Regions from separate parts of the Mesorhizobium sp. M7A.F.Ca.US.010.02.1.1 genome, predicted to be linked through region 1. Evidence: predicted binding sites of a transcription regulator. Region 1 holds the regulator's gene; the other holds the start of a gene.
What was found. The regulator LexA, encoded in region 1, represses DNA repair genes until DNA is damaged. The targets are predictions, from matches to a motif close to TGTTCNNNNTGTGTTCNG.
Positions count from the first base shown of each region.

Region 1 (8,054 bases):
CTGCATATGGCGCTGGTCGCGGGCACCATCATGGGATTGCTGCGCGGCGCCTTCGCCTTGTTTCCCGACTTTTCCGCGCGTCGCCCGGTCAAGAAGTATGCCGCTGCCGCCGCGCTGTTCTCGATCGCGGCCTATCTCATCATCTCTGGAGTCGTCGTTGCCGCCGAGCGCAGCTTCATCATGCTGGCGGTGATGCTGATTGCCGTGCTGTTCGATCGAGCAGCACTCACCATGCGCAATCTGGCGATCTCGGCGATCGCCGTCATCGTGGTGTCGCCGCATGAGGTGGTCGGCCCGAGTTTTCAGATGTCGTTCGCCGCGACCGCGGCTCTGGTCGGCGCCTATGCCGGCTGGGCGGATCACCGCGCGGGAAAAGCAAGACCGCCGCCGCCAAAGCGATCCGTGCCCGGTTTCCTGACGCGAAAATTCCTGCTGGCGGCAACCGGCCTTGCCATGACCTCGATCATCGCGGGAAGCGCGACGACGCTGTTTGCCATCTGGCATTTTCAGCGTGTCTCGCCGCTCAGCCTGTTTGCCAATCTCGCGGTAATGCCGATCGTCACCGTCGTCATGTTCCTGGCCGTCGCCAGCGCGCTGTTGATGCCTTTCGGATTGGATTGGCCGGCTCTCTACCTGATGGGTAAGGGCCTGACGATGATGATTGCCATATCAGGCTGGATCTCCGAGCGTTCGCCTGTCGATGGGGTCGGGCTGATTTCGCAGCAGTCGGTCCTGTTGGTGGCAATTGCCCTGGTCATCGCGACAATGGCGACAACTTGGCTGCGGCTCGCTGCTCTGCCATTCGCGCTGGCAGGCTTGCTGACCGTCTCGGATACGCGCACGCCGGATGTGCTAATCTCGGAAGACGCCCGGCTGGTGGCGTTGCCGATCGGTGGCGGCGAGCTTGCCGTCAGCCGGGAACGGCCGAACGAATTCACCGTCGACAACTGGAAACGCGCCCTGACATCAGAAACCATCGTCGTGCCAGAGGTGTTCGACAACAGCGATGGGCAATTCGATGTCGCGGATGCCGTTGATCTGCCGCTGGGATCGCCGTTCTATTGCTCCTCAGGCGTTTGCGTGGCCAGGCACATGTCCGGTGCGATCATTGCCTATGTCGAGGACCGCAAGGACGCCTGGAAAGCCTGCGGCTTCGCCGAGCTGATCGTCATCAATGACGCCACCGCGTATGACGCCTGTCACAATCCGCTGGTTCTCGTCATCACCAAGCGGCAACTGGCTCGCAAAGGCAGTGCCGCGGTCTTCTTCGATCGCCAATCGGCGACCACGCCGGCGACGATCAGCTTCGCGGTGGACAGCCCATATCGGCCCTGGCACACGCAACGCAAATACTCTCGTGAGGCAAGGGGGCTGGCACCCTTCAAGAAACCGGAGAAGCCAGCGGCCAACCCACAGCCGCCTCAGTAGCGGCGGATCAGGCCGACGAGCTTGCCTTGCACCTTGACCCTGTCCGGGCCGAAAATACGGGTTTCATAGGCCGGATTGGCGGCTTCGAGAGCAATCGAAGCGCCCTTGCGGCGGAACCGCTTCAGCGTCGCTTCCTCTTCATCGACCAGCGCCACGATGATCTCGCCTGGCTGGGCGGTGTCGGCGTTGCGGATTATGACGGTGTCGCCATCGAAGATGCCGGCCTCGATCATCGAGTCACCCTTGACCTCCAGCGCATAGTGGGCGCCGCCCATGATCATATCCGGCGGCACCGAGATCGAATGCGTCTGATGCTGGATGGCATCGATCGGCACACCGGCGGCGATACGGCCCATGACCGGGATCGACACGGCGGAGACCGCATCGTCATCATTGCCGGGCGAGGGCATCCGCGAAGGCGCCGGCTTGATCTGCCGGCCAAGGGCGCCACCCTGACCGAGACTGCCCTGGATGACGCTTGGCGAAAACTTCTTTGCCGCGTTGAGACCGGGCGCGATCGAGTCCGGCAATCGCAGCACTTCCAGCGCGCGTGCCCGGTTGGGCAACCGGCGAATAAAGCCGCGCTCCTCAAGTGCGGTGATCAGCCGATGAATCCCGGATTTGGAGGCAAGGTCAAGCGCCTCCTTCATCTCGTCGAAGGATGGCGGAATGCCGCTCTCCTTCAGGCGTTCATGGATGAACATCAGCAGTTCATGTTGCTTGCGCGTCAGCATGGCGGCCCCCAGGTTACCTGAAACCAGAATCGAAAAACAAACCCAGAACAAACCCTATCTGTTCCAGTTGTGTTCTGCAACCGTTTAAAGTTTAATGAATTTGTTAAGGCTGCTGAAATTATTTGGCGCTTGCCAGCGGGTCGCGATCAACAGGCGCTAGGCACGGCGATGCGCCTGCTCACATTGAAATTATTATGGTTAATGACCTGTGGCTCATCCTCGACCCAAGGCTTGGCATTATCAGTCTATCGACCTCCACAAAGGACGATATCAATCTTCGGGACGTTCGTTTGCCGTGAACGAAACGGAGCCAAAACGCCAACGTCTGTTGGCATTTGTGGCTGGAAATTCAGCCCTCCGTCATCTGCCAGGCAGTGAGGGCGGCGGCGGTGGATCGCGGGGATCGTTGCGTCAGGTAACGGCTTCCTTGACCGCGAAACGGCGGTCCTTCCATGCGCCCGTGCGCAGAATATCCTCCAGCACCTCAACCGCCAGCCACACATCCTTGTAGCCGACATAGAGCGGCGTGAAGCCGAAACGGATGGTCGATGGCGCACGAAAATCACCGATGACGCCGCGCTCGATCAGCGCCCGCATGATTTGATAGCCGTGATCGTGAAGGAACGACACCTGGCTGCCGCGCCTGGTCGCGTCGCGGGTGGTCTCCAGCGTGAGACCGTAGGCGCCGCACCTGGCTTCGACGAGCTGGATGAACAGTTCTGTCAACGCGACACTCTTCTTTCGCAATGCCGCCATGTCGACGTCATTCCAGATGGCAAGCGCGCCTTTGAGCGCCCGCATCGACAGGATCGGCTGAGTGCCGCACAAAAAGCGGCGGATGCCGGTGCCGGCAACATAACCCCGTTCGAAGGCAAAGGGCCGCGCATGGCCGCACCAGCCGCTGAGCGGCTGGCTGATATCGCCGTGGTGGCGCTGCGCGGCATAGATGAAGGCCGGTGCGCCCGGACCGCCGTTGAGGTACTTGTAGGTGCAGCCGATGGCGAAATCGGCATTTGCGTGATCGAGCTCGACGGGCAGGGCGCCGGCGGTGTGGCAAAGATCCCAGACGATCAGCGCTCCGGCCGCATGAGCTTTGCGCGTCAGCGCCGCCATGTCGCGCAGTTCACCCGATTTGTAATTGACGTGATTGACCAGCACCACCGCGACGTTTTCGTCGATCAGCTCTTCGATGGTCGGCGCGTCGACACCCGCGAGGCGCAGCAGGACGCCATCCCGGGTCGAGGCCACGCCTTCGGCGATGTACAGGTCGGTGGGAAAACTGTCACCTTCGGCGACGATGGCCGACCGGCCGGGCCGCATCTCCATCGCCGCGTGCAGCACCTTGTAGATGTTGGTCGATGTCGTGTCGCAGACAACGGTCTGGCCGGCCGCGGCTCCTATCAGGCGTCCGAGCTGGTCGCCGAGTTCGATTGGCATCTCGAACCATCCGGCCGTGTTCCAAGCTCGGATGAGATCCTGGGCCCATTCTTGGGTCGCCGCCTGCTGCAGCTCGCTGAAAACGGCATGAGACGCTGCCCCCAGTGAATTGCCGTCGAGATAGATCATCCCCTCCGGCAGAATGAAACGGTCGCGCATGGCCCGCAGCGGATCCGTGGCATCCATCGCTTCGACTGCGGCGAGATCAGGAATTCCACTCATGGTCGGTCAGTCCCCGGTTGTTCGCGAAGGGTTTTCCGCCACAGCGCGTCCCCTCGGTGTGCCTGTTTTCATTTCGACGTCAGAGCCGGGTGCGGACCGTCCACAGCTCCGGGAACAGCACGACCTCGAGCATTTTCTTCAGATACGAAGCACCCGACGTGCCGCCGGTGCCGCGTTTCAGGCCGATGATGCGCTCCACCGTGGTGACGTGGTTGAAGCGCCAGCGGCGGAAGTAGTCCTCGAAGTCGACCAGCTTCTCGGCCAGTTCGTAGAACATCCAGTAGCGCTGCGGATCGCGGTAGATGGTCTGCCAGGCGACCAGCACCTCTTCATTCTCGGTTCGCGTCTCACGCCAGTCCGTGCGCCTGGCATCGGCACCGATGTCGAATCCGTTGCGCGCCAAAAGCAGCAGAGCCTCGTCATAGAGCGACGGCTCGGCCAGGATCGCTTCCAGCTTCCCGCTCAGGTCGGGCCGATGCTTGTGCGGCCCGAGCATTGCCAGGTTTCGGTTGCCGGCCATGAACTCGATGGCGCGATACTGCCAGGACTGGAAACCCGAGGACTGGCCGAGCGCGTCGCGGAACTCGGTGTATTCGCTGGGCGTCATCGTCCGCAGCACGTCCCAGGCATTGTTCAGCTGCTCGAAGATGCGCGCAACGCGCGACAGCATCTTGAAGCTCGGCTCGAGCCGGTCGGCGCGGATGGAACGGATCGCGGCGCCAATCTCGTGCAGAGCAAGCTTCATCCAGAGCTCGGAGGTCTGATGCTGGATGATGAACAGCATCTCGTCATGCGCCGATGACAGCGGCGTCTGGGCCTCCAGCACTTTCTCCAGGTGCAGGTAGTCGCTGTAGGACATGCGCTCCTTGAACGACATCTGGGCGCCTTCGGACGCCGGATCGTACGGTTGGCTCAATTGATTTTCTCCGTGCGCAGCCGGAAGCGCTGGATCTTTCCGGTCTGGGTCTTGGGCAGAGCGGCGATGAATTTTACCGATCGCGGATATTTATAGGGCGCGATCGTTGCCTTGACATGGTCCTGCAGGCGCTTGGTGGTGAGGGCGTCGGGCGCGACGCCCTGCACCAGCACGACATGCGCCTCGACGATCTGGCCGCGTTCGGCGTCCTCTGCACCGATCACCGCGCATTCGGCGACGTCCGGATGCGCCAGCAGCGCCGCCTCGACCTCGGGACCGGCGATGTTGTAGCCGGCGCTGACGATCATGTCGTCGGAGCGTGCGGCGAAATGGAAGAAGCCGTCCTCGTCCTGCGTGAAGGTGTCGCCGGTGAGGTTCCAGCCGTCGCGCACATATTCCTTCTGCCTGTCATCGGCCATGTAGCGGCAGCCGGTCGGGCCGCGCACCGCCAGCCTGCCGGTCGTGCCGCGCGGCACCTCGCGCATCTCGTCATCGACGATGCGCGCCTCATAGCCGCCCACCGGCTTGCCGGTCGACGCAGGCCTCATGTCATCGAAGCGGTTGGAGATGAAGATGTGCAGCATTTCGGTGGCGCCGATGCCGTCGAGGATCGGCTTGCCGGTCTTTTTCGTCCACTCTTCGAAAACCGGGGCGGGCAAGGTTTCGCCGGCCGAAACGGCGACGCGCAGCGACGACAGGTCGGCACCTTCATCCATGGCCTTCAGCATGGCGCGGTAGGCAGTCGGCGCGGTGAAGGAGATCGTCGCTTTGTAGGTCTCGATGATGTGGATCATGTTGGGTGGCGTCGCCTGCTCCAGCAGCGTCGCCGCCGCACCGAAGCGCAGGGGAAAGATAGCGAGCCCGCCAAGGCCGAAGGTGAAGGCCAGCGGCGGCGAGCCGACGAAGATGTCGTCCGCCGTCACCTCCAGGATTTCGCGTGCATAGGCGTCGGCAATGATCAGGAGGTCGCGGTGGAAATGCATCGTCGCCTTCGGAACGCCTGTCGTGCCCGAGGTGAAGCCGAGCAGGGCGACATCGTCGCGGCCCGTGTCGACTGCGGTGAACGTCACCGGCTTGTCGAGCGCGGCGCGATCGAGTTCAGCATCATGGTTGGCGGTGCCGTCGAAACCGATGACCTGCCTGAGGAATGCGCTGTCCTTGGCGCACACGGTCATCTCGTCCATCAGCCTGGTGTCGCAGAGCGCAACGGTGATCTCGGCCTTGTCGACGATCTTGGCGAGTTCGCCGGCGCGCAGCATCGGCATGGTGTTGACGACCACGGCACCGACCTTGGTGGCGGCCAGCCAGCAGGCGACCATGGCGGGGTTGTTGGCCGAGCGGATCAGCACCCGGTTGCCCGGCTTGACTCCGTAATTCTCGACCAGCGCGTGGGCCAGCCTGTTCGTCCAGTCGGACAGTTCCTTGTAGGTGCGGCGGCGGCCATTGCCGATCAGGGCGGTGTGGTCGCCGAGACCTTTTTCGACCAGCCTGTCGGTCAGTTCGACACCGGCGTTGAGGCGTTCGGGATAGTCGAAGCCGTCGAGCAGGATTTCAGGCCATTGCTCCGGCGGCGGCAGGTGATCGCGCGTGAACGTGTCGATATGCGCTGAAGGCCCAAGCATGTCGCCGCTATCCCGTCTGCTGCCTGACCAGTGCGCGATGCGCCTTGGCCGGATGTAGTGGATCCTAAGGTCCTGCTCTGAGGAAGCTTCGTACTACCCATCGCACCTGCTGAGATGCGCCCAGAAAGGGTGAACATCTGCAGGTTCGGGCAGCACAGCAGACCTCCCATTGTCGGCTGTTCGTTGGGGCAGGATCGCACCAGTCGAAATTTGTTTCAAGCCTAAAATGTTTTTGCTCAGGGCATTGACGCATGGCATGGCGGTGGCCATTGCTAGCAAGTAGCGATGCCGTCTTGGGGAAGGGCGCAGATGTTCGAACGTCACATCGTCGATTGGGATGATGCCTATGCCAACGGCGCCAACATCGCGGGCAGTGATCGCTGGCCGTCTGCATGGGCGGAGCCAGCGCAAGCATTCCGCGATGCGCTGTCGGCGCAGGGCCGGGCGCGGCTCGACATCGCCTATGGCGACGGACCGCGCAATCGGCTCGATCTTTTCCTTCCCAGGGCCGCGCCCAAAGGGCTGGTGGTGATTATCCATGGCGGTTACTGGCTGGAGACCGACAAGAGCTTGTGGTCGCACCTCGCCAATGGCGCGGTCGGCAGTGGCTTCGCCGTGGCGATGCCCTCCTACACGCTGTGCCCGAACATACGCATCGCCGGCATCGTCAGGGAGATTGGTGCGGCGATCGGCGAGGCGGCGGCAATGGTCGACGGACCGCTGATGCTGACCGGGCATTCGGCCGGCGGCCATCTTGCCACCCGGATGGTGACGATATCAACGCCGCTGGCTGCCGATGTGGCGCGGCGCATACGCCACGTCATTTCGATTTCAGGCCTCCACGATTTGCGTCCGATCATCCGCACCGGGATGAACAAGGCACTGGCAATCGACGAAGAAGAGGCGCTGGCTGAAAGTCCGGCGCTGCTGCGACCCATGGACGGCGCCCGCATCACCTGCTGGGCCGGTGGTGGCGAGCGCGCTGAGTTTCTGCGTCAAAATGCATTGCTTGCCAATATCTGGACCGGCCTCGGCGCCACCACCAGCGTCGTGATCGAGCCCGACCGGCATCATTACAGCATTGTCGACGGCCTTGCCGACCCGGCGCATCCGCTGACGCAGAGCCTGATCTCGAACTAGAGCCGGGATCATTTTCTCGTCTGTTATGAATGGCTTGTTCGGGATTCCTCAGCGCAGCATCAAAACGCTGCAAGCCTCGCCCGCGGCTGCTGCAGGGGCAAACGGCGCCCGCACGATCAGCCCGTTGGCGTCGGCCAGCATTCTCAGCATCGAGGAATCCTGGATACCGAACGGCGTCGCCACCAGCACGCCGTCATCTTCCCTGACCACGGCTCGGACATAGTCCTGGCGCAAATCATTGGCCGGCATTGCGGCGCCCAATCGCGCTTGGCGAACGTCCTGTCGATGATTGCGGCCGCCGAGCCGCGCCAGCAGCGGCTTCAGGAACAACTGCGAGCAGACCAGGCTTGCCACCGGATTGCCGGGCAGGCCGATGCACCTGATATCGCCGAGGCGGCCGAACATCAGCGGCTTGCCGGGGCGCATGGCGATCTTCCAGAAGCCGAGCGTCATGCCTTCGCCGGTCAGCACGTCGTGGATCAGGTCGTGATCGCCGACCGAGGCGCCACCAAGCGTCACGATGACATCCGCACCGGCCGCGACCGCTTGTCTGAT
Region 1 covers NZ_RZRV01000008.1:175,570-183,623, forward strand. The annotation lists gene EOA19_RS11375 (ComEC/Rec2 family competence protein) at 1-1,428, shown strand, start outside; gene lexA (transcriptional repressor LexA) at 1,422-2,162, opposite strand; gene kynU (kynureninase) at 2,574-3,821, opposite strand; gene kynA (tryptophan 2,3-dioxygenase) at 3,901-4,737, opposite strand; gene EOA19_RS11395 (AMP-binding protein) at 4,734-6,359, opposite strand; gene EOA19_RS11400 (alpha/beta hydrolase) at 6,669-7,499, shown strand; gene glp (gephyrin-like molybdotransferase Glp) at 7,548-8,054, opposite strand, start outside.

Region 2 (8,054 bases), on a different contig from region 1:
GGGATGCACCAGTTCCGGCCATGTCGGGTCGTAGAGCCAAAGGGCCGCCCCGCATTTCTTGCAGAAATTGCGCTCGCCGCTCGAGATTTCGCAATGCGGATGCTCGTCATCCTCGATCTCCGCCCGAAAGACGCCGAGGCTGCGCTTGCCCCTGATGTTCAGTGTTTCGTTGTCCGCACCGAGATTGATGGCAAACCCGCCGCCGCCCTGCTGCTTGCGGCAGATCGAGCAGTAGCACAGCATGAATGGCGCCGGCGTGTGGCTCTCCACCTCGAAACGCACGGCATTGCAGCGGCAGGACCCTTTGAGCAGGACGGGCATGGCGGGAAACTCCGATCGACCTCACACAACCTGTCAGCATGATTTTGGTTGCGGCGATGACAAGGCCAAACGCCGGTGACATGATCGCGGCATGGACAATGAACGCATCGCCGAACTGTTCGAGGGCCTCGGCCCTGTCAGCATCCGCAAACTGTTCGGCGGCAAGGGCATCTATTTCGACGGTGTCATCGTCGCCATCGTGCTGCGCGGTGAGTTGATGCTGAAGGCCGACGAGCAAAGCGCGCCCGAGTTCGAGGCCGCCGGCTGCACGCAATGGACCTATACCGGCTCGCGCCACGGCAAGCTGGTCGCCATGCCCTACTGGGGCGTTCCCGACAGCGCTTTCGATGATCCCGACGAGATGGCGGCCTGGGTACGGCGGGCGTATGCGGCTGGACGGCGGGCGGGGAAGTGATGCCAGCCTTGGGACGGTCGAGGGACACCACCCCCCTCTGGCCTGCCGGCCATCTCCCCCGCAAGGGGGGAGATTGGCGGTTTCACCGTCTGCCTGCTTTTTTCAACGTTGAAGATTGGCAGAGGCGTTGACGACATTCGATCTCCCCCCTTGCGGGGGAGATGTCCGGCAGGACAGAGGGGGGTGCTGTCCCGCCGACGTTGGCCTACAACGCCTTCGCAATCCGTGCCGCCAGCCGCGCGTTGTTTTCCACCAGCGCGATGTTGGTCTTGAGGCTCCGGCCGCCGGTCAGTTCGAGGATTTTCGACAGCAAGAACGGTGTCACCGCCTTGCCGGTCACGTTGAGCGCTTCTGCGGCCTTCTGCGCGGCGTCGATATAGCCCGCCATCTCCTCAGCCGGGATTTCATGGTTTTCCGGCACCGGATTGGCAATCAGCATGCCGCCGGCGAGCCCCAGCGCTGCCCTCGTCTGGTAGAAATGCGCGATCTCTTCCGGCTCGTGCAAGGTCAGCGGCGCGCGGAATGGCGAATGTCGCGACCAGAAGGCTGGCATCGTCTCGCAGCCATGGCCGATCACCGGCACGCCGCGTGTTTCCAGCACCTCCAGCGTCTTTTCGATGTCGAGGATCGCCTTGGCGCCGGCCGAGACGACGATGACCGGGGTGCGCGCCAGCTCGTCGAGATCGGCGGAAATGTCAAAACTCTTTTCGGCGCCCTTGTGCACGCCGCCGATGCCGCCGGTGGCGAACACTTTTATGCCGACCATATGCGCCGCGATCATCGTGGCGGCGACCGTGGTGCCACCGGTGCGCCCTTGCGCCACGGCAAAACCGAGATCGGCGCGCGACAGTTTCATGGCGTCGCCCGTCATCGCCAGCGATTCGCGCTCGCCGTCCGAAAGCCCGATCTTTATGCGGCCGCCAACCACGGCGATGGTCGCCGGCACGGCGCCGCCGTCGGTGATGATCTTTTCGACATCGGCCGCCATGGCGCCATTGTCGGGGTAGGGCATGCCATGGGTGATGATGGTGCTTTCCAGCGCCACCACCGGCCGCCCGGCAGCCAGGGCCTGCGCCACCGGCGCGTGGATGTCGATGAAGGGGCGGGCGGTCTCAGGGGTCATCAGGGTCTCCAATCCGGAATGCAGCGCGTCCGTCGGGACATCAGGCAACATCGTGGCACTATGAATTTGCCGGTCTCATGCCACTTCCCTGGCATCCGGCACAAGAGCCAATGCCTCAGTGAAATCAGCCGCGGTGAACTCCGGAACGGCGTTGGCGCTTTCGATGGCAAGCGTCGCCCCGGCAATGCCTTCGCGCAGTGCTGACCGCAGGGGCAGTCCGCGCAGCAAAGCAGCGACCGTTGCGCCCGCCAGGGCATCGCCGGCCCCGGTGACGTCAGCGACCTTTCTTGGCGGCGGCGGCAGGATCGAGAAGGCGCCGGCTTCATCGAAGCCCAGCATGGGCTCGCTGCCCGCCGTCACCACGCCGCTGACGAGGCCGCTGCATCGCAACCCGTCGACGACCTCGCGCTCCGTGGCAGTCGCGGCGACGCCGGCCAGCACCATGGCCTCGCGCCGGTTCATGAAGACGAGCGAGAGCTCCTTCAGCACCGGTATCAGCCGCGTTACCTTGGCAGGCGAAATTGCAATGGCGAAAACCGGCTTGCCCGTGGCGAGCGCGACCAGCCGTTCCAGCGCCGAAGAGGGCAGGTTGGCGTCGCACAGGATCGCATCGGCGGCAGCGATCACCTCCCGCACCTTGGAGCGCCTGATCTGCTTGGGAAACGCCAAATCATAGAGCGCCATGTCGGCAAAGCCGACGATCAGCTCGCCTTCGCTGTCGATCAGCGCCGTGTAGCTCGGTGTCGTGCGGTCGAGGAAGACCGCCGACAGGTCGGTAATGCCTGCCTCGGCAATGGCTCGCGAAACGGTGTCGGCAGCGGCATCGCCGCCGCGAACCGATATGAGCGACGCGGAGACGCCGCGCCGCACCGCACTGCGCAAAGCGTTGAAGACCCCGCCGCCGACATCCTCGCGCATCGTGCCGGGATTGGAGGCAGCCGGCACGTAAGCGCCGGACACCTGGCCGCGCCGGTCGATATGGGCGCCGCCTACGGCCAGTATTTTCGCGGATTTCAGCATGCCGGCGATATGACCTTTGTTATTCCAGCCGCACAAGCGCTAGGCTGTGCAACGGAGCTTCGCATGCAAGGCGGCGATTCTGCAGATCGAAACAACCGAGCCGTCTGGCCCAACGTGTGGTGCATCCCTGATCGAATCCTTGGACAAAAAAAGAACAAATCCGGATATTGTTTGTTTTTCAGATATTTGACCCCTCTTGCCAAATGAGAACAAAAAAGGTACAAATAGGCAGGGATTACGGATTGTCCGGCCTTCATTGACGACCAAGGGGTGATGTATCATGGCTCAGAATTCTTTGCGGCTGGTAGAGGACAAGGCAGTGGACAAATCAAAGGCTCTGGATGCGGCGCTGTCGCAGATCGAGCGGGCTTTCGGCAAGGGCTCGATCATGCGGCTCGGCGCCAACGATCAGGTCGTCGAGATCGAAACGGTGCCGACCGGCTCGCTTGGCCTAGACATCGCGCTTGGTGTTGGTGGCTTGCCGCGCGGCCGCATCATCGAGATCTACGGGCCGGAAAGCTCGGGCAAGACGACGTTGGCGCTGCACACCGTTGCGGAAGCCCAGAAGAAGGGCGGCATCTGCGCCTTCGTCGATGCCGAGCATGCGCTCGATCCGGTCTATGCCCGCAAGCTTGGCGTTGATCTCGAAAACCTCCTGATCTCGCAGCCCGACACCGGTGAGCAGGCGCTGGAAATCTGCGACACGCTGGTGCGCTCCGGCGCCATCGACGTGCTGGTGGTCGATTCGGTCGCGGCGCTGACGCCACGCGCCGAAATTGAAGGTGAGATGGGCGATTCGCTGCCCGGCCTGCAGGCCCGCTTGATGAGCCAGGCGCTGCGCAAGCTGACCGCGTCGATCTCGCGCTCCAACACCATGGTCATCTTCATCAACCAGATCCGCATGAAGATCGGCGTCATGTTTGGTTCGCCCGAGACCACGACGGGCGGCAACGCGCTGAAATTCTACGCTTCGGTGCGTCTTGACATCCGCCGCATCGGCTCGATCAAGGACCGCGACGAGGTTGTCGGCAACCAGACCCGCGTCAAGGTGGTCAAGAACAAGCTGGCGCCGCCCTTCAAGGTGGTCGAATTCGACATCATGTTTGGTGAGGGCGTGTCCAAAACCGGCGAACTGGTCGATCTCGGGGTCAAGGCCGGTATTGTCGAGAAGTCTGGCGCCTGGTTTTCTTATAATTCGCAGCGTCTCGGCCAGGGCCGCGAAAATGCCAAGCTGTTCCTGCGTGACAATCCCGACACGGCACGCGAGATCGAGTTGTCGATCAGGCAGAATGCCGGGCTGATCGCCGAGAAATTCCTCGAGAATGGCGGCCCTGAGCGCGGCGAAGACGACGGTTTCGAGGAAGAATCCGGCGCCATGTAACAGCTTCGTGCGCGATGCCGGCCGGAGTTCGGCCATAATCGCGTTCTATTATCTCAGGCTTATGTAATTGAGTTCCGCGTTATTGCGTTTCGAAACCGCCGGCCCAGTGCCGGCGGTTTTGCGTTTGGCGGCGAAAACAGGCCCGGTTCGAATGGCCGCAAAGGCCGTGGATTGGACCAATTCCGTGTTTCTGGACAGGGTGAGGCGCGGCGGCTAAAAGGCCAAGTCCTAATCTTCTAAAAACGCAGAGCCCATTTCCGCCGGTTTGCCGGCGGCTCTTCCGAAAAGGCAGCATTCATGAGTGGCGTGAACGAGATCCGGTCGACATTTCTCGACTACTTCCGCAAGGAGGGTCACGAGATCGTCGCGTCGAGCCCGCTGGTGCCGCGCAACGATCCGACACTGATGTTCACCAACGCCGGCATGGTGCAGTTCAAGAATGTCTTCACCGGTTTGGAGAAGCGGCCCTATTCGCGCGCTTCGACCGCCCAGAAGAGCGTGCGCGCCGGCGGCAAGCACAACGACCTCGACAATGTCGGCTACACCGCGCGCCATCTGACCTTCTTCGAGATGCTCGGCAATTTTTCCTTTGGCGACTACTTCAAGGAGCGCGCCATCGAGCTTGCCTGGAACCTGATCACCAGGGAGTTCGGGCTGAACAAGGACAAGCTGCTGGTCACCGTCTATCATACGGACGACGAGGCGGCCGGTTTCTGGAAGAAGATCGCCGGGTTTTCCGACGACCGCATCATTCGCATCGCGACATCGGACAATTTCTGGGCGATGGGCGACACCGGCCCGTGCGGTCCGTGTTCGGAGATCTTCATCGACCGCGGCGAACACATCTGGGGCGGCCCTCCCGGCAGCCCGGAGGAGGATGGCGACCGTTTCCTGGAATTCTGGAACCTGGTGTTCATGCAGTATGAACAGGTGACGAAGGAGGAGCGGATCGACCTGCCGCGCCCCTCGATCGACACCGGCATGGGCCTGGAGCGCATGGCGTCCATCCTGCAAGGGGTGGAAAGCGTCTTCGAGACCGATCTGTTCCGTCACCTGATCGACGCGGCCTCGTCCGCGATCGGGCATGGTCCCGACAAGGAGACTGTCGCGTCCTACCGGGTCATTGCCGATCATCTGCGCTCGTCCTCCTTCCTGGTCGCCGATGGCGTGCTGCCTTCGAACGAAGGCCGTGGCTATGTCCTGCGCCGCATCATGCGCCGCGCCATGCGTCATGCGCAGTTGCTCGGTGCCAACGAACCGCTGATGTGGAAGCTGGTGCCGGCGCTGGTGCGCGAAATGGGTCAGGCCTATCCGGAACTGCTGCGCGGCGAACAGTTGATCACCGAGACGCTGAAGCTCGAGGAGACCAGGTTTCGCAAGACGCTGGTGCGCGGCCTCGGCCTGCTTTCGGAGGCGACCGAAACGCTTCATGCCGGCGACATGCTGGATGGCGAGACGGCCTTCAAGCTCTACGACACCTATGGCTTCCCGCTCGATTTGACACAGGACGCGCTGCGCCAGCGCAGCATCTCGGTCGATCTTGCCGGCTTCACCAATGCGATGGAGCAGCAGAAGGCCGAGGCGCGCAAGCACTGGGCCGGGTCCGGCGACGCGGCGACCGAGACCATCTGGTTCTCCGTGCGCGAGAAGGCCGGCGCCACCGAGTTCCTCGGATATGAGACTGAAGCTGCCGAAGGCATCATCCAGGCGCTGGTCAGGGACGGCAAGACCGTCGACAGCGCCGGCAAGGGCGACGCGGTGGCGATCGTCGTCAACCAGACGCCGTTCTATGCCGAGTCCGGCGGCCAGATGGGTGACACCGGTGTCATCTCCGGCGAAGGGTTCTCGATCGAGGTTTCCGACACGCAGAAGAAGGCCGACGGGCTGTTCGTGCATATCGGCAAGGTTGCCAGCGGCACGGTCAAGACGGGCGCCGCCGTCGAACTGAAGGTAGATCATGCGCGCCGCTCCAGGTTGCGCGCCAACCATTCCGCGACGCATTTGATCCATGAGGCTCTGCGCGAGGTGCTGGGCAGCCATGTCGCGCAGAAGGGCTCGCTGGTGGCGCCGGAGCGTCTGCGCTTCGACATTTCGCACAACAAGCCCATTTCACCGGAAGACCTCGAAGAGGTCGAGCGCATGGCCAACGAGATCGTCGTCCAGAACGGCCCGGTGTCCACGCGCCTGATGTCGGTCGACGATGCCATTGCCGAAGGCGCCATGGCGCTGTTCGGCGAGAAATATGGCGACGAAGTGCGCGTCGTGTCGATGGGCACCGGCGTGCATGGCGCCAAGGCCAACCGGCCCTATTCGGTCGAGCTCTGCGGTGGCACGCATGTCCGGGCGACCGGCGATATCGGCCTGGTGCGTGTCGTGTCGGACAGCGCGGTCGCCGCCGGCGTGCGCCGCATCGAGGCGCTGACCGGCGAAGCCGCGCGCAAACATCTCGACGAGCAGGACCGGCGTTTGAAGGCGACGGCGGCCGTGCTCAAGATTTCGCCGGCCGATGTGCCGGCGCGCGTCGAGACGCTGCTCGAAGAGCGCAAGAAGCTCGAGAAGGAATTGACCGAGGCGCGCAAGAAGCTGGCGCTGGGCGGGGGATCGTCAGCCGATGCTCCAGCCGCCAATGAGACGGTCGCCGGTGTCGGCTTCCTCGGCAAGACGGTCTCCGGTGTCTCGCCGAAGGATTTGAAGCCGCTGGCCGATGCCGGCAAGAGCTCGCTCGGCTCCGGCGTCGTCGTCTTCGTCGGCGCCGGCGAAGACAACAAGGCAAGCGTCGTGGTGGCCGTCACCGACGACCTCATCGGCCGCTTCAGCGCCGTCGATCTGGTGCGCGTGGCCTCCGCCGCATTGGGCGGGCAGGGCGGCGGCGGTCGGCCCGACATGGCACAAGCCGGTGGCCCCGATGCTTCCAAAGCGGCCGACGCGATCGCCGCGGTAAGGGCTGCGCTGGAAGCAGCCTAGCGTTCATCAGGGACGCTTTGCCGCTTTCAGCGCATGCGTCATTCTGCTGGAATCGCCCCAGGTGGACAGCCAGATCAGGCTGTCCGTGGCGACCGAGATCGTCGACCGCAAAAGGTTGAGCAGCGGTCCAGGCGATTTCAGCTGCTCCTCGGCGTGATGGAGATGGGCAAGCTCTTCCTCGCGGATCGCTAGGATGATGCCGTGCAGTTCGCCATCGCGTTCGGCGAGGAAAAACAGCTGATCGTCGAGATGGCGATGCACCGCCGCTTCGACCGCTGCGGTGCAGGCCCAGATGCCTTGCGGTCCGAGCAGGGCGGTCAGAAAACCCAGCAGCCAGCCGCCCCAGCTCCAGAATTGCATCACCCGGCACGGTCGCGACTGCCGCTACGGCATGGCGGCACGGAAGGCGGCACAGTGATTGCGCTCGTGCCCAAGCATCTCCGACAAGGACGGCACGCAATCTGGCCAAAAGCGCTTGGCGACAAGAATCTGCGCCGAATAGATTCGGATCGCCCCGAACTCGCCGGCGTGGTTCACTCGGACTATTCTGGCGACCGTGAGTGCGTCCTGGTGAGAAAGATCATCCATGGACGCGCCCAAGCCTTATGTCAGCCGGTTGGCAAAGCGTGGGAGCTTTGCAACGCGATCCCACCAGGCCTGGATCTCGGCAAACTCGGCCAGCAGCTTTTGCCCCTCGGCGGCCTTGACGAAATAGCCGATGATCGGTGCTGCATGCAGGTCGGCCAGTGTCAGCCGATCGCCCAGCAACCACGAGCCCGGCGCTTTCAGCGAAGAGAGCGTCTGCAGCGCTTTGCTCGCCTGCGAAATGC
Region 2 covers NZ_RZRV01000006.1:14,752-22,805, forward strand. The annotation lists gene EOA19_RS08190 (GFA family protein) at 1-321, opposite strand, end outside; gene EOA19_RS08195 (TfoX/Sxy family protein) at 413-736, shown strand; gene EOA19_RS08205 (pseudouridine-5'-phosphate glycosidase) at 942-1,859, opposite strand; gene EOA19_RS08210 (carbohydrate kinase family protein) at 1,935-2,879, opposite strand; gene recA (recombinase RecA) at 3,160-4,260, shown strand; gene alaS (alanine--tRNA ligase) at 4,558-7,224, shown strand; partial or broken gene EOA19_RS08225 (demethoxyubiquinone hydroxylase family protein) at 7,231-7,812, opposite strand; gene EOA19_RS08230 (glutathione S-transferase family protein) at 7,828-8,054, opposite strand, start outside.
Region 2: recA (recombinase RecA) is a predicted target of LexA. The motif match lies at 3,085-3,102, and genes of this name have one in related genera.